Regions from separate parts of the Actinoplanes sp. HUAS TT8 genome, predicted to be linked through region 2. Evidence: riboswitches for the same ligand, from Rfam matches in the RefSeq annotation. Region 2 holds a riboswitch; the other holds the start of a gene.
What was found. A riboswitch is a leader RNA that binds a small molecule or an ion and turns the genes downstream of it on or off. The one in region 2 is predicted to bind cyclic di-AMP.
Positions count from the first base shown of each region.

Region 1: another riboswitch for cyclic di-AMP. It lies ahead of ACSHV8_RS38650 (transglycosylase family protein); the one in region 2 lies ahead of ACSHV8_RS32525 (C40 family peptidase).

Region 1 is NZ_CP195646.1:8,695,966-8,706,659, forward strand. Features, by position in the region: gene ACSHV8_RS38635 (winged helix DNA-binding domain-containing protein) at 1-195, opposite strand, end outside; gene ACSHV8_RS38640 (GNAT family N-acetyltransferase) at 215-823, opposite strand; gene ACSHV8_RS38645 (saccharopine dehydrogenase family protein) at 950-2,188, opposite strand; cyclic di-AMP (ydaO/yuaA leader) riboswitch at 2,538-2,718, shown strand; gene ACSHV8_RS38650 (transglycosylase family protein) at 2,720-3,403, shown strand; gene ACSHV8_RS38655 (YybH family protein) at 3,375-3,752, opposite strand; gene ACSHV8_RS38660 (LysR family transcriptional regulator) at 3,823-4,698, shown strand; gene ACSHV8_RS38665 (ExeM/NucH family extracellular endonuclease) at 4,810-9,600, opposite strand; gene ACSHV8_RS38670 (MMPL family transporter) at 9,951-10,694, shown strand, end outside.
Region 2 is NZ_CP195646.1:7,374,342-7,385,035, reverse strand. Features, by position in the region: gene ACSHV8_RS32560 (DUF58 domain-containing protein) at 1-541, opposite strand, end outside; gene ACSHV8_RS32555 (AAA family ATPase) at 544-1,587, opposite strand; gene leuS (leucine--tRNA ligase) at 2,029-4,821, shown strand; gene ACSHV8_RS32545 (nucleotidyltransferase domain-containing protein) at 4,900-5,622, shown strand; gene ACSHV8_RS32540 (TVP38/TMEM64 family protein) at 5,836-6,744, opposite strand; gene ACSHV8_RS32535 (type 1 glutamine amidotransferase) at 6,828-7,541, opposite strand; gene ACSHV8_RS32530 (MurT ligase domain-containing protein) at 7,575-8,795, opposite strand; cyclic di-AMP (ydaO/yuaA leader) riboswitch at 9,209-9,395, shown strand; gene ACSHV8_RS32525 (C40 family peptidase) at 9,402-10,232, shown strand.

The DNA.
Region 1 (10,694 bases), 1.3 Mb from region 2:
GACGGTGACCAGCCGATCGTCCTCCAGGTCGGCGGCGGTGCGGGCGGCGAGGGCGACGTGGGTCGAGCCCGGTGTGTATTCCTGCACGCCCAGGTCCAGCACCGGCAGGTCGGCGGGTCGCGCGTCGCCCCGGTCGGTGAGCCCCAGCGCGGCCAGTCGATAGGCCATCACCTGCGCACGATCCACGGTGATCACTCGCCCCACCCCCGGTTGCTCAAATGCGACGACCGTACCGCCGGGATGCGACATTTCTCAGGCGTTCCCGTCGTGCGCCGGGCAGCCCCTCCACGTACTCCCAGGTGTCCAGGCTCGTGGGGCCGTAAGGCCCCTCCTGCGGGATCGGTGGCTCGCCGGTCAATCGGTACCCGCACCGGCGCGCCACCGCGGTGCTGGCCGTGTTGCCCGGGTCGATCCGCAGCAGCAGCCGGTTCAGTCGCAGCGTGCCGCACGCATATTCGGTGAGCAGCGACAACGCGGCCGCCGCGAGCCCGCGACGCCGATAGGCGGCTCCGACCAGGTAGCCCAGCTCGGCCTCGCGCAGCCCCTCCTCGACGCCGAAGAGCAGCACCTCGCCCAGCGGCGCCCGCCCGTCGGTGGTGATCGCGAGCTGGATCCGCCGCCCGGTCAGCCGCCCCTGCCGGGCCCGTTTCAGGTAGGCCAGCCCGGCCTCGACGTCGAACGGCGACGGCATCGGCGTCCACCGGGCGATGTCTGGTTCGTCGAGGATCGCGACGAGATCTTCCAAATCGTCGGGCATCCATTCCCGCAGCACGACGCCATTGCCCGCCAACGTCAGCGGGTGCGGCAGCGGGCTGGCGGTCACTCTTCGCATCCTGCCCGGAAAGACCCGTATGCGGCTAGTGGCGATCCACAGACGACCGCTGTTGATTCCTGACCGTCCAACCGTCGGATTACCGATCGCGCCCGGCGGCGGCTTCGGCCCACCCGGTCAGAGCTTGCGCGCGCTGATCTCCAGCCCGGCGGCCTGGAGGCGGGTGACCAGCGCGTCCCCGATCCCGGTGGCCGGCGTCAGCACCCCGCCCTCGGACGGCGGCAGCGACTCCCGGTCCAGCGCCAGTGCGAGCGCCGCTTCTCCGAGCATCACCGAGGTCGCCGCATAACCGGGGTCGCCCTTGGCCCGCACCCGCGCCGTGTACCGCGCGCCGGTCGACGTCGTCGTGAAGATGTCCATGGTGAAGTGGCCGGCCTGCCGTTCCCGTTCGCTCGGCCCGGTGCCCGGCTTGGGCAGGAGACGGTCGAGCACGAACCGGGCCGGCGGCACCGCGAGCCCCGCGAAGAGGGCGCCCAGTCCCAGCTTGGTGCCGTACGCGATGACCGGCGACAGCGGGGACGCGCCGACGCTCATCGCCTCGCGGTACCGGAAGTTCCGCCCGTAGGCCCAGGATCGCAACGCGTTGCTGCGCCGCACCACCCGCGTGTTGTAGGACGCCATCACGAACGGCGCGAGTCGCCCGCGCAGCCGCGGGTCCACTTCGGAGGCCGGGAACGTGTCCAGGTCGCTCTGCCGGGGCAGTTTCGGTTCGGCCTTGCGGTCGGGGCTCAGCGAGTACGGACTTCCGGCCACCCGCCGCAGCGCCGGGTCCTTCTTCATGTCGTCGACCTGGTTGCGCATCGAGTCGATGGTGCCGCCGCTGGCCCCGCCGCGCATGCTCGTCACCACGAGCGTGGTGTCGGTCAACTCGCCCGCGCCGTCCGATTCGACCAGCTTGTGGAGGACGTGGACGCCGATGTCGGACGGGATGGAGTCGAAGCCGCAGGAGTGGACGATCCGCGCACCGGTGCTGCGAGCGAGTTCGTGGTTCGCGTCGATGCTGTCCCGGGCGAACAGCACTTCACCGGTCAGATCAACGTAGTCGGTGCCGGTCGTCGCGCAGGCGTGCGCAAGGGCGTGGCCGTATTTCGCGTACGGCCCGACCGTGGTGACCACCACCCGGGTGCGTCCGGCCAGCGTGGTCAGCGCCTCGGTGTCGGCCGCGTCGGCGACCAGAACCGGCCAGTCGACGCCGAGCCGGTCCCGAACCGCCGCCAGTTTCTCCGCCGAGCGGCCGGCCAGCGCGATTCGGGTGCCGGCCGGTGCGTGTCCGGCGAGATATTCCGCCACCAGTACGCCGACGAAGCCGGTCGCACCGTAGACGATCACCTCGAAGTCGCGTGAACGATCACTCATGGTCGGAGATTGTGCACCCCGGACCGCGTCCAGGGGAACTGGCCGGTAACAACCGCGCGGAAACCCTTGTACAGGACCGGAGTCGCATGAGCACGCAGCCGGGATCCGAACGAGCGCGGCATTTTTACCCAGTCGTGCGAGCGCTAAGCCTATGGAGAGCGGCTTTCCCCCGTATGCGCGACCACGTGGGTGGCAAGTCGCGCCACGATTGAAGAACTCAGGGAGTTATTCACACAAAGGAAGATCAAAGCGGCTAATTTGTGAGAACAAAGTCACCGGCCCCGCTTCCGGACGTAGTCAGTCCAGTGAGGTGGTGGCTACCGTCGGCAGTCCGCAATCGCGGACACCGTGGCCGGAACGCCGAGTCCTGCCTGCTGGTCACGGTCAACAACACACAGGCATGGAGCGGGGGACCCACAAGTTCCTCGGCGCGCTCGAACCGGAGCGCGCCTCGGGGTGAAGCCGCTCACGCGGCCGGGCTCCTCGGCCCGAACCCGACAGCTCACCTCGTAGGCGTGGAGGGAAAACTTCATGCTTCACCTGAACAAGCGGGTTCGTCGTGTCCTCTCCCGGCGAGCCCAGTCCCCGCGCGCCCTTTTACGGCCGATGCCGGCCGAGCGCGCTCCATCAGGGCCCCAGCACCGCGCGGTCTCCAAGCGGACCCGGGTCCGGCGTGCTCTCGGCATCACGATCGCCGGGCTGGCCGGCGCCGTGGGCCTGCTGGCCGTCGAGTCCGCACCGGCCAGCGCTGCCCCGAACGTGAACTGGGACGCCGTGGCCCGATGCGAATCCGGCGGCAACTGGCGGATCAACACCGGCAACGGCTATTACGGCGGCCTGCAGTTCAGTCGTTCGACGTGGCGTGCTCACGGCGGCGGCAAATACGGCTCCACGGCCAATCTCGCCTCCAAGAACGAGCAGATCACGGTCGCCGAACGGGTGCTGCGCAGCCAGGGGATCCACGCCTGGCCCACGTGCGGCCGCCGGGGCCTGACCAGCGCCCGGACCACCACGAAGGTGAGCCCTTACCGCCTGGCCTCCTACAACACCGCGTTGAAGACCACCGGCACCTACGTCGTGCGGCGTGGTGACACGTTGTCCGGCATCGCCGCGCGCCACCACGTCCGCGGCGGCTGGCGGGCCCTTTACCGCGCCAACGCGACCCGTCTGAGCAACCCGAACCACCTCAGGGTCGGTCAGCGCCTGGCGCTCTGACGAATTCCGGCTGGTCGAGCACCCGCAGCCACGTTCCGTCGGGCTGCCGGCGGACCACCTGCGCCCTCGCCCCGGCCCCGTCTTTCGGCGGTGTCGAGGTGAGGGCCAGGTCGCCGCTGATCAGGGTCGGCAGCGGGGGCTCGGGCTCGAACCGGGGCATCCTGGGCAGCAGCTCGGCCCAGAGCTTCTGGATCGCGGCGCGGCCGACCGTCTGGCTGCCCGGCGGGAAGGCCATCACGGCCTCCTCCTCATACAGCAGCGCGAGGCCTTCGGCGTCCTTCGCGTTGGCGCGCTCGACGAACAGGCGCGTCAGGTCTTCGGGTCGGTGGGCCTTCTCGCGTTCGGTCATGACTCCACCCTCCTCCGGCCCGATCCACAAGTCCAACAGATAGTTCTTCTAGCTACTACAATTCCTACTCATGGATTTGCGGCAGCTGGAGTACTTCGTCGCGGTCGCCGAGACCGGCAGTTTCACCCGCGCCGCCGAACGGGTGCACATCACCCAGTCCGGGGTGAGTGCCCAGGTCAAAGCGTTGGAGCACGAGCTCGGGGCCGAGCTTTTCGTCCGCAGCGGGCGGACCGCCCGGCTCACCGACGCCGGTTCCGTCGCGCTGCGCCACGCCCGGGCCGCGCTCGACTCGACGCTTGACCTGCGCGACGCCATCGACGACGTGAAAGGCCTGGTCCGGGGGCGGCTGACGATCGGGATGGTGATCGGCTGCGAGGTCGCGCCGCTCTTCGACGCGCTCGCCGCCTTCCACGACGATCATCCGGGCATCGAGGTCGAGCTGACCGAGGCGAATTCGGATCAGCTCGTCGCCGGTGTCCGGGCCGGCGCGATCGACGTCGCTCTGGCCGGGCTGGCCGGCGAGCCGCCGGAACATCTCGCGTCGCACGTCATCGTCAGCGAGCCGCTCGTCGCGCTCACCTCCCCCGGCAGTGAGCTGGCGCGACGCGGCCGCCTGGCGATCACCGGGCTCACCTCGTACCCAATAATCTGTCTTCCGCAAGGCACCGGCATCCGTGACGTGCTCGACCGGGCCGGGATGGCCGGGCTCGGGCTGCGACCGCAGGTCGCACTCGTCGCGACGTCGCCGGAAACCGTCGCCGGCCTGGCCCGCCGGGGTCTCGGGGTGGCCATCCTGAGCGAGTCGATGGCCGCCGCCCACCCGGATCTGATCGCCGTCCCGATCGACGGCATCGAGATCCCGGCCCTGCTGGCCCTGGTCTGGGTCGAGCGCACGAGTCCGGCGCTCGCCGCCTTCCTCAAGCACTGCCGAGCCGCCTTCGGCTGACCCTCAAAAAACCATCAAAATCCGCTTACGGTACGGCCATAGCACCGCCCTGACATGCGGAAAGGCCCCCGCCGCGCTGATCGCGACGAGGGCCTCCCGGCCTGTCAGGTGTTACCGCGTGATCGTCCGGAAGTAGACCTTGGCGGCCGAGGTGTTACCGGCCTTGTCCACCCCCCAGTACGAGATCCGCAGGATGCCCGTCTTCACGCCGGTGACCCGGACGCTCCACGTGCTCCCGCTGAACGACGCGTTCACCACCTCAGCCTTGGCCAGGGCGGACGTCCGCGAGGACGCCTTGACCCACTTGCCGTGGCTGTAGTAGTACCAGTGGCTGCCCCGCTGCTCGGTCAGCTTGACCCGGACCGAGCGGACACCGAGACCGGTGTCGCTGACCGAGCCGGTGACCTTGGCCCACGAGGTCGCGCGGTTGGGGCCGCTCGGCACCTTCAGGGTGACCTTGGGCGCCCAGACGTCCTTGACGACCTTGACCGAACCGGCGGTCACGGTGGTGCCGGCGCCGACGCCGTTCACCGGGGTGACCTTGATGGTGTAGGTGCCGGCCTTGGTGTAGGTGTGCGCCACCGGCGTGTTGGCCGACGCGCTGCCGACGTAGCCGTCGCCCCAGCTGATCTTCACCGAGGTGCCGTTCACGCCGCTGACCCGCAGCGTGATCGACTGGGTGGCGTAGATCGAACCCCGGTCGACGCTGTACTTGCCGGTCTGGACGGCCGCCGTGACGGTACCGGCGGCGATCGGCGCGGACGCGTTGCCGGCCTTGTCGGTGATCGTCACCGTGACCGCGAACGTGCCGGCCTTGGCGTACTTGTGGGTGGCGGTCTTCGCGCCGGCCGCCAGCGTCTCCGCCGCGCTGCCGTCGCCCCAGTTGACCACCTGCGTGATCCCGGCGACGTCACTGTCGTCGGAGAGCGTCTTCTGGGTCAGGGTGACCGTCTGACCGGTCCAGATGCTCGCCGCGTTCACCGAGTAGGAGCCGGTCGGCGCGGTGGTGTCGGTCGGGGCCGGCACGTACACCTTGCTGCGGGGCGCGGTGACCGCGGTGATCGGCGTGTACTTGGCGAAGAAGTTGACCAGCATGGTCAGGTCGTTGTCGCCGGTGGTGGTCGCGCTCGGCTTGTTCAGGCCCAGGGAGGTGAAGTTGTCGCCACCCGCGGCGAGGAACGAGTTCATCGACACCCGGTACGAGCCGGCCGGGTCGAGGGTGACCCCGTTCAGCTTCAGCGTCGACGCGATGATGTGCGAGCCACGGGCCGCGGCCGGGTCGTACTCGTAGGTCAGGCCCTTCGACACACCCAGGTGCAGGATCGGCCGGGACGCGCCGTCCGGCTGCCACTGCTCCTCCAGCGCGCTCTTGATCTGCGCACCGGTCAGGGTCTTGGTGACCATGTCGTTGGCGAACGGCTGAACCGCGTACGCCTCCGAGTAGGTGATCACCCCGTCGTCACCGACCAGCAGGTCGTTACGCAGGCCACCCGGGTTCATGACGGCGATCTGCGCCCCACCCCGGCCGGCGTCGCTGGTCTGGTCGAGCTGCACGTCGGCGATGAAGTTGCCCATCACCGACTCCGAGCCACGGTCCTCGGTACCGGTCGCCGAGTAGGCCCGCTTGATGTCGGTCGTGATGTTGCCCAGGACCTTCTTGCCGAGTTCGGCCGAGTTGGTCTTGGCGGCGGCCACGATCCCGGCCACGGTCGGGTCCTCGGCGTAGCCCTTGACGTCGATCAGCTCGGCGGTCGAGCTGGTCACCGACTTGGTCACCGGGTCGTACGTGAGGTTCGCCCGGCCCAGACGCAGACCGTAGTCCTCGGCCTGCAGCACCGGACGGGTCTTGTCCGTTCCGGGGATCGGGATCTCGAACGCGTACGGCTGGTGCGTGTGGCCGCTGAAGATCGCGTCCACGTTCGCGTCGAGCCGCGTGAACGCGCCGAACACCTTGTCGCTCTGCAGCGCCTCGGCGGAGTTGATGTTCTCGGTGGCGGCGCCCTCGTGAGCGAGCACCACGACCACGTCCGCCTCGCCGTTCGACTCGTCGCCGTCGGACAGCTCGTCGGCCACCTTGTTCGCCTCGGCCACCGGGTCACGGAAGTCCAGACCCTTGACGCCGTCCGGGCTGACCATGTTCGGGGTCTCCAGCGTGACCACGCCGATGTAACCGACGCGCACGCCGCCCACGGTCTGCACCGAGTAGCCGGGCAGGATCCGCTTGTCGTCCTTGTAGACGTTCGCGGCCAGGTACGGGAAGTTGGCCTTCTGGTCCAGGTGGTTCAGCAGGTCGTCGGCGCCCTTGTCGAACTCGTGGTTGCCGACCGAGGAGACGCTCAGGCCACCGGCGTTCAGGGCGTCGAGCGTCGGGTCGTCGTTCGCGATCGACGAGACGAAGGTGGACGCGCCGACGAGGTCACCGGACGCGCTCCACAGCGTGTTCGGGTTCTCCCCGCGCAGCTTGTTGACCAGCCCGACGAGCTGCGCGGCGCCACCGTTACCGGCGGTCGGCTGCTCGATCCGGCCGTGGAAGTCGTTGATGCTCAGCAGCTGCAGGTCGATCGGCTTCGGCGCGCTGGTGTCCAGGCCGATCACGACCGGGTCGTGGTCGCTGGCCCGGTACGGGTCGGCGTTGTAGAACGGCGCGTAACCGTCGTACTCGAAGGCGTACGACTCGACCGAGTTGATGTTCCAGATGTCGACGCCGGTGACCCGGGAGGTCAGCGCCGGCGTGGTCAGCGCGTGGTCCAGCGAACCGGACTCGCCACCGAAGACGTACGAGTTCTTGCCCGGCGCCTTGGTGGTGTGCACGTCGGTGTAGCCCGCGCCGTAGAGGACCTGCATCGGGTCCTCCTGGGTGTAGGAGTTGAAGTCACCCAGCAGGATCACCTTGTCGGTGCCGCTGTCCTTCTCCACACCGTTGACGAACGACACCAGCGACGCGGCCTGACGCTTGCGGTCACCGTTGTACGGGCCCTGCCCGTCCCCACTGTCCACATTGTCGCCGGTCGGGGCGACCGAGGCGCTCTTCGACTTCAGGTGGTTGGCCACCACGGTGAAGTCGATGCTGCCGGAGGTGAAGGTCTGCGCGATCGGCTCACGCGCGTTCGACCACACGGTCTCGTCGTTGATCGACCGGGACGCGCCCTTGGGCGTGACCTTGGCCGGCTTGAAGATGATCGCCGTGGTGATGAAGTCCTGCTGGTCCGCGCCGGGCAGCTCGGCCGGCGTGCGGACGTAGTCCCACGTGCCCGCGCCGTCCTTCTCGTTCAGCGCGCCGACCAGCGTCTTCAGCGCCAGCTGGGGGTCGTTCGCCTCGAAGCGGACCGAGTTCTCGATCTCCATCAGCGCGACGACGTCGGCGTCCAGCGAGGAGATCGCCGTGACGATCTTCGTCTGCTGCTTGACCAGCGCGGCCGCGTCCTTGGCGCCACGGGCGTTGGCGTTCTGCGACGGGAAGTGCACGAAGTAGTTCAAGACGTTGAAGCTGGCCACCTTGATGTCGCCACCGACGGCCGCCGGCGCGGTGGTCCGCGGGTTGGCCGAGGTGAAGGTGGTCCGGTTCGCGGCCGGGGTCTCGGCGGTCACCACGGTGGTCGGCTCGAGCAGCCAGTCACCGTAGGAGTAGTCGAGCACGACCGGCCCGAACGAGGCGACCTTGTCGCCGGCCCGGATCGGCGCGTCCTTGCTGATGTACGGCGGCGCGATGCCGGCCGTGGACAGCGTGGTGGTCCGGCCGTCGTCGAGCAGGATGCGGCTCGCGCGGTTGGCCGCCTTGAGCGCGACCGCCTCGGCGCTGCCGGCCTTGGCCACGTCGGTCGGAACCTTGGCGACCTTGTCACCCGCGGTGAGGACGGCCTCGCCGTAGGAGGTCAGGTAGTACGGGTCCGAGACGGTGTAGTCACCGGCCGGGGAGACCAGCATGCCCTCGACCGACTCGCGGACCGCGTCGCTCGCCGGCAGGGCCAGCGGGGAGGCGGTCGGCACGGTCACGTCGTGCGCGCAGACCTGGGCGTCGGTCTTGGCCGCCAGGGTCAGCTCGGTCAGCGTGTTGAACTCGGTGACCGTGCCGGTCACCCGGACCTGGTCGCCGATCGCGATGTCGGGCAGGCTGGATCCGAAGACGAAGATCGCGTCGGACGCGACACCCTCGGCGGCGGTGTGGCTCGTGCCCGCGGTCTGGATGTAGAAGCCGCTGAAGCCGCCGGTGCGGTGGTCGGCGGTGACGACGCCCTCGACGGTGACCTTCGAGCCGGCCAGCGGGGAAGCCGCGCCGGTGCCCTGCACCTCGGCGATGGTGTTGGTCACCGCGGTGTCACACCCGACCGGGGTGCCCGGGTCGGTGGTGGCAGCCTTGTTCACACTGCCGAACGAGTTCTGCGCCGCGGCCAGCCAGGTGCCGTCGATCTTCTGCAGCGAGTAGCCGACCGGAGTGCTGTTCGACTCCGAGACGCCGATGTCGGTGCTGGTCAGACCCGCGGCCGGGGTGCCGGTGGCGCCGGTCATGGTGCCCTCGTAGCTGAGGAACTCGGCGACCGTGCCGTCCGGCTTCACCAGGGCCAGGCCGTCCGGGGCGCCGTTCTGGACGCCGTCCTTGCCCCAGGTCTGCACGTACACGCCGTTGGTGGCGACCATGCCGCTCAGAGGCTTGGTGTCGTAGACGCCGTTGCCGCTGCCGTTGTAGAGGGCGAGCGTCCAGCCGGTCGGGTCGAAATCGGCCGGAGCCTGGATCTCGACGGCCTCACCGGTGTCGTCGCCGACGTTGTCGTAGTGGATCTCGGAGATGAAGGGGATCTGGGCCTCGGCCGCGAACGCCGGCACGGAGAAGCCCAATCCCAGCGCGGTCGCGAGTGCCGCCGCGCCCAGGGCTCGGAGAGCCTGAGGGCTCGCAGCGGCGCTCACGCTGCGTAGATATGGACGCATGGAAACAGGTCCCCCTAGGGAAGTGAGTGCGCCGGAGCGTAGGTAGGTTCGGTGACGTTCTCTTCTCGCCCAGGTAACAGAAAGGGGTGCGGCCCACAAAGGACGGGGTTGAATCCACCTTTATCGACCCTTCGATGTGATCACAGTTGAGCATCGGACTCTCCACTACGGATTGTTACCTGTTGGCTGTCTATACAACGCGTAACGAAACGTCTGCGTCGCGACGGGACGCATACGGCCCGGCGCGGGTGTTTTGTGCCGGTTCTCAGGCCACCGAAAAGTAGGCCGATTACGTGGGTCGACCCCGCCTCACCGTGCAAGGAGCAACCGTGGCGACCCTGCTGTACCGGCTCGGCCGGCTGTCCTATCGGCGACGCCGTCTGACCCTGGCCGTCTGGGCACTGGTCCTCGCGCTCATCGGGATCGGCGCGGCCACCCTCTCCGGGCCGACCACCGGCGCGTTCTCCATCCCGGGAACCGAGTCGCAGCGCGCCATGGAGCTGCTGGCCGAGAAGTTCGGCGGCGGCTCGGACAACGCCAGTGCCAAGGTCGTCTTCACCGCTCCGGCCGGTTCGACGCTCACCGCCGACCAGCAGAAGTCCGCGGTCGAGGCCGTCGTCGCCGCGCTCGCCGGGGTACCGCAGGTGTCCGCGGTCGCCGACCCGTACGAGGCGAAGACGGTCTCGGAGGACGCGCGGACCGCGTACGCGACGGTCACCTACTCGGTGCCGGCCACCGCGGTCACCGACGCGGGCCGCGACGCGCTCTTCGCCGCCGGGGACACCGCGAAGTCGGCCGGGCTCGGCGTCGAGTACTCCGGCGAGTCCACCCAGTCGGCCGAGGGCGGGCACTCCAGCGAGGCGATCGGCATCGTGATCGCCGCGATGGTCCTGGTCGTCACGTTCGGCTCGCTCGTCGCGGCCGGCCTGCCGCTGCTCACCGCCATGATCGGGGTCGGTCTCGGGATGGGCGGCATCCAGATCGCCACCGGATTCTTCGACCTGTCGTCGTCCACATCGGCGCTGGCCACCATGCTCGGCCTGGCCGTCGGCATCGACTACGCGCTCTTCCTG
Region 2 (10,694 bases):
CGTACTCCCCGGCCAGGCGGACCCGGGGGAGCGGCACGACCTGCGGGATCACGGTGAGCTGGTCGACGCTGGGGAACGAGCGGGTCAGCTCGCAGAGCCCGAACGGGTCGGTCAGGCGGATCACCAGCGGGCCGATCGGGTACCGCCCGCGCACGTCGGCGCGGACCGTGTACGCCACCGAGCTGGCCTGGTGTGCCCCGAGCCGTTCCAGCACGACCCGGGGACGGCTGCCCAGCGCGTAGGGCAGCCGGTCCTCCAGGAGCATGGTGCCGGTGGGCAGCCGGGACAGGTTCTGCAGGCGCAGGATGACCCGCGCGCTGGAGCCGACCGGGGCTCGGCCCGGCTCCAGCGAACGGGTGCACGCCAGTTTGTAGCGGCTCCGGCCGACGTACGCCGCGGCCAGCAACGGCAGGGCGGCCAGGAGAACCGCGACGCGCAGCAGGTCGCGCTCACCGAGGATGAGCGCCGAGATGCCGGCGGCGATCGCGGCGGCCAGGAACGAGCGGCCGCGCGTGGTGAGACCTCGCAGCGCCTCTCGCATGATCACCGCCCCCGGGACTCGTACTGGGTGCCGCCGCCACCGGCGCGGGTGTCGTACGGGTTCCGGTTCGAGTGCGGGATCGGCAGCCGGTGCACGATCTCGGAGACGATGGTGTCGGTGGTCCGCCGGTTGAGCTGCGCGTCCGGCGTCGGGATGAGCCGGTGCGCGAGGACCGGGACGGCCAGCGCCTGCAGATCGTCGGGCAGCACGTAGTCGCGCCCTTCGAGCGCGGCCACCGCCTTGGCCGTACGGATCAGCTGCAGCGTCGACCGCGGGGACGCCCCGAGACGGATCTCGGGCGCCTCCCGGGTGGCCGTGACCAGGGCGATCGCGTACTGCTGGACGGCGTCGGCGGCGTGCACCGCGCGGGCCGTCTCGATCAGCCGGCGGATCATCGTGGCGTCGGCGACCGCCCGCAGGTCGTTCAGCGGGTCGTGGTCGGCGTTGCCGGTCAGCATGGCGAGTTCGGCCCGGGGATCCGGGTACCCCATCGCGATCCGGGCGGTGAACCGGTCCCGCTGCGCCTCGGGCAGCGGGTAGGTCCCCTCCATCTCGATCGGGTTCTGCGTGGCCACCACCATGAACGGCGACTGCAGCTCGTACGTCGTGCCGTCGACGGTGACCTGCCGTTCCTCCATGCACTCCAGGAGCGCGGACTGGGTCTTCGGCGACGCCCGGTTGATCTCGTCGCCGACCACCAGGTTGGCGAAGACGGCGCCCGGCTTGAACTCGAAGTCCCGGGTCTCCTGGTTGTAGACGCTCACCCCGGTGACATCGCTGGGCAACAAATCCGGGGTGAACTGGATCCGGCGGACCGAACAGTCGATGGATCGGGCGAGCGCCTTGGCGAGTTTCGTCTTGCCCACGCCCGGTACGTCCTCGATCAGCAGGTGCCCCTCGGCCAGCAGCACCGCGAGGGCCAGCCGCACCGTCGCGCTCTTGCCCTCGATGACCTGCTCGATGTTGGCCATGATGGCTTGTGTCGCGGCGCGGAACTCGGCGTTCGTCAGCGGTCCTGTCGGCTCGCCCCAGGTCGGCGTTGTCACGGGCTTTCCTCCAAGTGATACGTACCCCGAGCAGTGGATCACCCAGTGTCAGGGCACCCCAAGGTTGCGGGCGCCCAGCGGCCGTGGGCCTCCGGCGCTCGCCGCCCGTTCCTGACAGGTTATCCCCGCCCGCACACCCCTTCGAAAGGCCGGAACGACCGGGGTTTTCTGGAAAACGGGACGAACATGGTCCATCTACCGACAGTGATCGGATTCCGGAACCGAACATCCCCGACGGCATACCGGTCGCCGTGCGTGACGGAAGGCGGGTATCATGGCGCGCATGGCTTGGCGTGTTCTGCTCCTTAGCCGGCCGTGCTGATCCCCCGGTGTTGATTCCGGATTGGTGACAGCACGGCGCCCCCTCCTGCGTGAGGGGCTTTTTTATGCCCGGAGCGCGCGAACCCCAGCCCTTTTGACGTAGACGAGATGGTGTTGAAGATGAGCGAGACCGAGAACCCGTTCCGCTACACCGCCGCGCTGGCCGGCGAGATCGAGCTGCGCTGGCAGCGGTACTGGGCGGAGAACGGGACGTTCCACGCGCCCAACCCGGTCGGCGAGCTGGCCGACCCGGATCATCCCCGCGCCGGTGCGCCGAAGCTGCACGTACAGGACATGTTCCCGTACCCGTCCGGTGCCGGCCTGCACGTCGGGCACCCGCTGGGCTACATCGGCACCGACTCCTACACCCGCTACAAGCGGATGACCGGCTACAACGTGCTGCACCCGATGGGCTTCGACGCCTTCGGCCTGCCCGCCGAGCAGTACGCGGTGCAGACCGGCACCCACCCGGCGGTCACCACCGCGGCCAACGTCGAGCGGTACCGGCAGCAGCTGCGCCGCCTGGGCCTGGCCTACGACGAGCGGCGCTCGTTCTCCACCACCGACCCGGAGTACTACCGCTGGACCCAGTGGATCTTCCTGCAGGTCTTCAACTCCTGGTTCGACCCGTCGGTGAACAAGGCCCGCCCGATCAGCGAGCTGATCGCCTCGTTCGAGGCCGGCGAGCGGGGTACGGAGTGGGCCGGGCTGTCCCCGGTCGAGCGGCGCAAGGTGATCGACGGCCACCGGCTGGCCTACATGTCCGAGGCCCCGGTCAACTGGTGCCCCGGCCTGGGCACCGTGCTGTCGAACGAGGAGGTCACCCCGGACGGCCGCTCCGAGCGCGGTAACTTCCCGGTCTTCAAGCGCAACCTGAAGCAGTGGATGATGCGGATCACCCAGTACGGGGACCGCCTGGTCGAGGACCTGGACACGCTGGACTGGCCGGAGCCGGTCAAGCTGATGCAGCGCAACTGGATCGGCCGCTCGCAGGGTGCGCACGTCGATTTCTCCGTCGAATCGGACAAGATCACGGTCTTCACCACCCGCCCGGACACGCTGTTCGGCGCCACCTACATGGTGCTGGCCCCGGAGCACGAGCTGGTTTCCACGATCGTTCCGGCCGCCTGGCCGACCGGGACGAAGGAGATCTGGACCGGTGGGAAGGCGACCCCGGCCGAGGCCGTCGCCGCCTACAAAGCCACCGCCGCCGCCAAGACGGAGGAGGAGCGCACCGCCGACGGCAAGGTCAAGACCGGCGTCTTCACCGGCGCCTACGCGACCAACCCGGTCAACGGCGAGAGCGTCCCGGTCTTCATCGCCGACTACGTGCTGGCCGGCTACGGCACCGGCGCGATCATGGCGGTGCCGGCCCACGACGAGCGCGACTTCGAGTTCGCCACCGTCTTCGAGCTGCCCATCGTCCGTACCGTCGAAGCTCCTGAGGATTTTGACGGCGGCGCCTGGGTCGGCGACGGTGTCGCCATCAATTCAGGATTCCTGAACGGGCTGAACAAGGCCGAGGCCAAGGCCGCGATGATCGCCTGGCTGGAGGAGAAGGGCTTCGGGCAGGGCGCCACCACCTACCGCCTGCGGGACTGGCTGTTCAGCCGCCAGCGGTACTGGGGCGAGCCGTTCCCGATCGTCTACGACGAGACCGGCCTGCCGATCGCGCTGCCCGACGCGATGCTGCCGGTCGTGCTGCCCGACACCGACGACTTCTCGCCGCGCACCTTCGACCCGGACGACGCCGACACCGAGCCGGAGACCCCGCTGTCCCGGATCAAGGACTGGGTGCAGGTCGAACTGGACCTGGGCGACGGTCCGAAGACGTACACCCGCGAGACCAACACCATGCCGCAGTGGGCCGGTTCCTGCTGGTACGAGCTGCGCTACCTGGACCCGCACAACGAGCAGAAGCTGGTCGACCCGGCCAACGAGGCCTACTGGATGGGCCCGAAGGCGGCCGGCGACTGCGGCGGCGTCGACCTGTACGTCGGCGGCGTCGAGCACGCGGTGCTGCACCTGCTGTACGCCCGTTTCTGGCACAAGGTCCTGTTCGACCTGGGTCACGTCTCCTCGTTCGAGCCGTTCCGCAAGCTGTTCAACCAGGGCTACATCCAGGCGTACGCGTTCCGGGACGCCCGCGGCGTGATCGTGCCGGCCGAGGAGGTCGTCGAGCGTGACGGCAAGTGGTACTACGGTGACCAGCCGGTCAACCGTGAGTACGGCAAGATGGGCAAGTCGCTGAAGAACGTGGTGACCCCGGACGAGATGTGTGACCAGTACGGCGCCGACACGTTCCGCGTCTACGAGATGGCGATGGGCCCGCTGGACGTCTCCCGCCCCTGGGAGACCCGGGCTGTCGTCGGCTCGCAGCGCTTCCTGCAGCGCGCCTGGCGCCTGGTCGTCGACGAGGAGACCGGCGCCAACCGGGTCACCGACCAGCCGCTGGACCCGAAGTCCCGCAAGGTGCTGCACAAGGTCATCGCCGGCGTCCGCGAGGACATGGACGAGCTGCGGTTCAACACCGCGATCGCCAAGCTGATCGAGCTGACCAACACGCTGACCCCGCTGCCGACGGTCTCGCGTGAGGCGGTCGAGCCGCTGGTGCTGATGATGTCGCCGTTCGCGCCGCACCTGGCCGAGGAGCTGTGGGGCCGGCTGGGCCACGAGGGCACGCTGGCCTACGCCGATTTCCCGGTCGCCGACCCGGCGCAGCTGGTGGCCGACTCGATCACCTACCCGGTGCAGGTCAACGGCAAGGTCCGCGGACGTGTCGAGGTCTCGCCGGACACCCCCGAGGACGAGGTCCGGTCCGCGGCCCTGGCGTCGGTCGCCGAGGCGCTGGCCGGCAAGGAGCCGAAGAAGGTCATCGTCGTGAAGGGTCGCCTGGTCAGCGTCGTGGTCTAAATCAAGATCAAACCCTTGCTTGGGTACGTCCACGAGCGCGCTGCCGAGCGGTGGCGCCGCCCGGATAACGTGCTCGGGATGAAGGTGATCGATGAGTTCCTGGCGCGGGCCGACACGCTCGCGCCAGGACTGGTCGAAGGGTTGTACCTGCACGGCTCCATCGCGCTGGGTGACTACCGCCCCGGCGTCAGCGACATCGACTTCGTGGCGGTCACGTCGGCGCCCGCCGCCCCGGACCTGCTCCGGCGCCTCCACCGGTCGTTGCCGCGCCGCCCGCACCTCGACGGCATCTTCGTGACCCGGGACGACCTGCGCCGCGACCCGGCCACGCTGCCACCCGGCCCGGCCATCCACGAGAACCGGGTCCTCGCCGCCACCGACTTCGAACGCAACCTGGTCACCTGGCACGTCCTGGCCCAGGGCGGAGTCGCCGTGCGCGGCCCGCAACACCCGGAGATCTTCACGGACTGGCCGGCACTGGCCGCGCGGACCCGCGACAACCTGGAGTCGTACTGGCGCCCCTGGACCCGCCGGATGCGAACCCACCCGGCCGCGCTCACCGCCGCGGCCGTCTCGTGGGGCGTGCTCGGGGTGGCCCGGCTGCGCAACACCTTGGAGGCCGGGCGGGTGACCGCCAAGACGGACGCCGGGGAGTTCGCGGTGCGCACCTACGGCAGCCGCTGGGAGCCCATCGTCGGCGAGGCCCTGCGCATCCGCTGCGGCGGCTCACCCCGTTTCCGTAACCCGCTTCGTCGTCGGGCCGAGATGCTGGCTTTCCTGACCCGAGCCCTCACCCACTGACCACACCGCCCGGCCCGCGCGCCGGGCAGGAATGGGCTGAGGCTGGCGGAGAGACTGGGCGTGCGCTGGAGCACGGGTGGGCTCTACGAGAGGTGCCGCGGGTGGGCTCTACGGGAAGTGCCGCGGGAGGCTCGGCGGGAAATGCTGCGGGCAGGCTCGGCGGGCGGGCCCGGCGGAAGTGCGGGTGGAGCTTGTGGGCCGGCTGGGCCGGCGTCAGGCGGGGGTGACGGCGCGGCGGGCGCTCTGGCGCCAGCGGATGACGATCGCGGTGGAGAGGATGAAGCTGATGATCGCCGGGGCGACCGTGATCGGGCTCATCTTTCCGGGGGCGACGACCGCGGCACCGATCACGGCGTAGGTGACCGTGGACGGGATGGCGGCGATCGTGGTGCCCAGCAGGTAACGCTTGCGGCAGACGCTGGTGGTGCCGTAGGCGTAGCCGACCAGGCCGAACGGGGCCAGCGGCAGGAAACGGACCAGGAGGACGGCGGCGAGACCGCGGCGGTTCAGCCAGCCGTCCAGGCGGGCCAGGCGACCGCCGGCCTTGGCCTGCAGGACGCCGCGGCCGGCCCAGCGGCCCAGGTAGTAGGTGGCGGTGGCGGCGATCACGGCGGCCGCCAGTGCGGCGATCGCGCCGGTGGCGGCACCCAGCAGGGCGCCGCAGGCGACGGTGACCGCGGTGCGCGGGACCAGGACCGACAACAGGAGACCGCCGAGGACGGCGACCGCGACGGCGGCGCCGGGGCCCAGGGCGACGACCGCGTCGCCGATCTCCCGCATCGGGAGCAGGGCGGCCGCCGCGGCGAGACCACCGATCGCGGCCGTGAGCAGCCCGAACCGGATGAACCGGTGCTTGCGGCTCATCGGCGTCTTCTCGACCTCGGCCGGGTCGGCCACCGAGGCGGCGGCAACGGCACCGGCCGCAACCGCACCGGCCGGCTGAGCAGCTGCCGCGGCCGGGTCGAGAACCGCGGCCGGGTCGAGCGCGGTGGCCGAGGCCTGAGCCGGGCCGGCCGGGGACGGGGCCTGGTCGAGGAGGGCCGTGGCGGTGGGCCGGCTGAGCGGCGCAGCCTGAGAGTCCCCGGGACGTGTGCCCGTGGAGTGATCAGGTTTGTCGGTCATGCAGGCCTACCGCCCCAACTGTCGTCGGTTCAGGACAAGGTCGTTCCGGTTGTTCCGCGCCCGTCTTCGTCGTCGTATGGCCCTCAGGCCGGTAGCCCGGCGGAGAGCCGTTCGCCCCGGAGCCGTTCGGCCCAGGAGTCGTCGAGGGGCGCAAGCCTATCCGCGCCGGTGGACCAACGGAGTAGCAGATCGGCTAGCGCTGGGTTGCGAGACAACGCCGGACCGTGACTGTAGGTTCCGATGATCTTGCCGGCCCACGCCCCCTCGGTCTGGCCGTCGTTGCCGATGCCCCCGGTCACCCGGGCCAGCGGTGCGGCGTGTGCGCCCAGGTGGGTGCGGCCGCCGTGGTTCTCGAAACCGGTCAGCGGGGGCAGGCCGAGCCGCGGGTCGATGTCGCCCCGCAGTTCGCCGACCGCCCGGGTCTCACCCCGGTCGGACGTGATGTCGAGCAGCCCCAGGCCCGAACATTTCGTCCCCTTGGCGAAGAACGAGTGACCGAAAAGCTGGTAACCGGCACAGATGGCCAGAACCGAGGCGCCCTGGGCCACCGCCCGGTGCAGACCGCCGTCGGTGATCAGCCGCTGGGCGGCGAGGGCCTGCGGGCCGTCCTCACCGCCGCCGATCAGGTAGATGTCGGCGGTGGTGGGCATCTGCATGTCCGAGCGGACCTCGTAGGTCTCCACCGGGATGCCGCGAGCGGCCGCCCGGTGCGCCAGGATCAGCATGTTGCCCCGGTCGCCGTAGGTCGACAGCAGATCGGGGTAGATCCACACGATCCGCAGCGTGCTGTCGTTCATGCTCGAGACCTCTGTTTCCCGGTGCGGAACTGCTCAGTTGACACGGTCGAGTCCCGCTCGGATGTCCTGGAACGCCGTGTAGTTGGCGATCACCTCGAGACGGCCCGGCGGCACCTGCGCCAGCGCCTCGTCGAAGGTGTGTACGTGCTGGAACGGAACCTGGTTCACCTGGAGGCGGACGGCCAGGTCGAACGCCCGGTCGCCGGTGATCAGCACCGGACGGTCCCGCAGCGGGGCGAAGTCGACATCCCACAGCCAGGACGTGTCCAGCCCGTCGGGGTCCCGCGCGTTGATCGAGAGCAGGGTCGGCGCCTGGTCGGCCATGTCGAACGCTTCGAGCCAGCTCGCCGGGTTCTTCGCCAGGAGCAGGCGGATGTTGCGCCCGTCGCGGTCGACCTGCGCATACCGCCCGGCGATGGACGTCACCCGGGAGAGCCGGGGCAGCGCCTCGATCGGACGAACGCCGAACTCACCGGCGACCGCGAGCGCGGTGGCCGCGTTACCCAGATTGACCTTGCCCGGCAGCTGCAGCTTGACCAGGTGCCAGTCGCCGCGCGGGTCGATGACGCCGTCCTCCTCCACCACCCACTGGGGGGTGGGGCGGCGCAGCGGGCAGCCGGTGCACCACCAGTCGCCGTTGGCCCGCTCGATCGGATGGCCGCTCTCCGGGCAGACGAACGAGTCGTCGTGCCAGCGCTGGCCGGCGCTGAACCAGGTGCTCTGCGGGCTGGAGCTCGCGGCCCAGACGACCATCGGGTCGTCCGCGTTGGCCACCACCCGGATCTCGGGGTGGCCGGCCAGCGCGGTCTTCCACAGCTGCGCCATCATCGCCACCTCCTTCGCCCGGTCCAGCTGGTCGCGGGAGAGGTTGAGCAGCGCGACCACCTTGGGGCGGGTGGCCTGGATCACCTGCGGCAGGTAGTGCTCGTCGGTCTCCAGCACCGCGAACGGGGTGTGCCCCTCCTTGGCCAGCGCCGAGGTGTGGCCGGTGGGCATGTTCGCCCCGTACCCGTTGGTGGCGACCCGGCCGAGCACCCCGAGCGCGGCCGCGGTGAGCCGTGTCGTGGTGGTCTTGCCGTTGGTGCCGGAGACCAGCGCGACGGCGCGGCCGGACGCGAGGTGGGCCAGGAGGTCGGGGTCGATCTTGAGGCCGATCCAGCCGCCGATCACCGAACCGTCGCCGCGACCCGCGGCCCTGGAGAGCGCGGCCGCGGTCTTCGACGCGGTGGTCGCGACTATGGCCCGTAATGGCATCTTCCCGTCCGTCACGCCAGCGAGGGTACCGGACCCGGGGGTTACGTCGAGTTGCCGGAAGGCCTGGATCACCGGACCGGTCCGGGTGGGCCGTACGGCTTACCCCGTTTGCGCCGCTGCCTAACGATTCGCGGCCACCAATGGGTTACCACCTGAGAAATTGTGTGTTCTGGTTCACTGGGGACGATCAACTTTGCGTGTTCAGGTGAGTTCGTAGAGTCACGGCATTTGTCTCGCGGAGATAACAAACCGGACACAGGCCAATGTGCCAACTACTTAGAGTGACGATTTCGCACCTGACGATCATGAGGGAATTCAGGTACCAAGGATTCCGCCGGCGGCAACCGCTCGCCGGTCGCGCTCAACCGGTTCACGCCGAGCCCTGCCCCGGACCGGTGGACGCGACCATGTGAAGTACCAGAAAGCTGACCAGGCATTCGGGGGCAGGGACGGGGAACCCAGATTTCCGGTCCGGACCCGCGTCGTCCCACCCGACGGCGCATCAGGTCCCGGACCTTGGGGTGAAGCCACCGCGGTGGCCGGGCAAGCCTTCCCGCCCGAACCCGACAGCTAACCTCGCAGGCGTGCCGGAGGGATTTCCTAACCGTGCACGAGCACAGTTCGGGCCGCCACCGCGCGGTCCGCAATCGGCGCCTCACCGGCGCCACCACCGCCGCGCTGTCCCTGGGTCTTTGCCTGTGTGCCGGCCAGTTGCTGGCATCGGCACCCGCCCTGGCAGCGACCACGACGACCCCGGTCATCTCCACCACGGCGGCGAAGGCGGCCGCCAAGGTGAAGCCCACCCTGACCACCCGGGTCAGCGTTCGCACCATCGCGTGGGGCAACAGCACCAGGATCACCGCCAAGGCCGTCGACCCGCGGACCGGCAAGGCGGCCAAGGGCACCATCCGGCTGCAGGCCTACGTCAACGGCAAGTGGGTTCTCTACGCGAAGAAGACCGTTCCCAGCAGTGGTACGGTCACCTTCTCCACCTCGCCGAAGACGACCATCTGGCTGCGGACGCTCTTCACCGGCGCCGGGTACACCTCGACGTCCCACCAGGCGAAGATCACCGTGAAGACCAGCGGTGCCAAGGTCCTCGCCGAGGCGAAGAAGCACACCGGCGCGCTGTACAAGTTCGCCGCGGCCGGGCCGAGCCGGTTCGACTGCTCGGGCTTCACCCAGTACGTCTACAAGAAGGCGGCCGGGAAGAAGCTGCCGCACAAGGCGGACGGCCAGCAGGACTACGGCAAGGCGGTCAGCAAGTCGAGCAAGAAGGTCGGCGACCTGATCATCTTCCGGTCCGGGTCGTACGGGTACCACGCCGGCATCTACGCCGGTGGCGGCTACATGTACGACTCCCCGCACACCGGGGCCCGGGTCGGCAAGCACAAGATCTACGGCAGTAACTACGTCGTACGTCGTCTGACGGCGTGACGTCGTCCGCCGGGCTCGTCGGCGGGATCCGGCTGCTGGGGATCTCGGTCGATGCGAGTGCTCGGCGGACAGCACCAAGTAAGTAAGGAAGCACCGCCAGTGGGGCGTGACCCGATCCGGGTCACGCCCCACTGGCGTTCGTGCTGTCCGGAGGTGGTCCGCGGCGGCGGGAGAGTCGCGGGGGCGGGGGAGTCGCGGGGGCGGGGGAGTCGCGGGGGCGGGGGAGTCGCGGGGGCGGGGGAGTCGCGGGGGCGAGGGAGTCGCGGGGGCGAGAGAGCCGCGGGGGCGGGGGAGTCGCGACGGTGGGCGGGCCGCGGGCGGCGGGGGAGCCGCGGGGATCGGCGCCCGGTGGCCGGGGCGGGCCGCGCGGATCGGCGCCCGGGGTCGCGCGGTGAGAGGGGCCACAGGGGCCGGAGGTGCTTGTGGAGGCTCGGGACGGTCCACATTCGGCCGCCCGGAGGC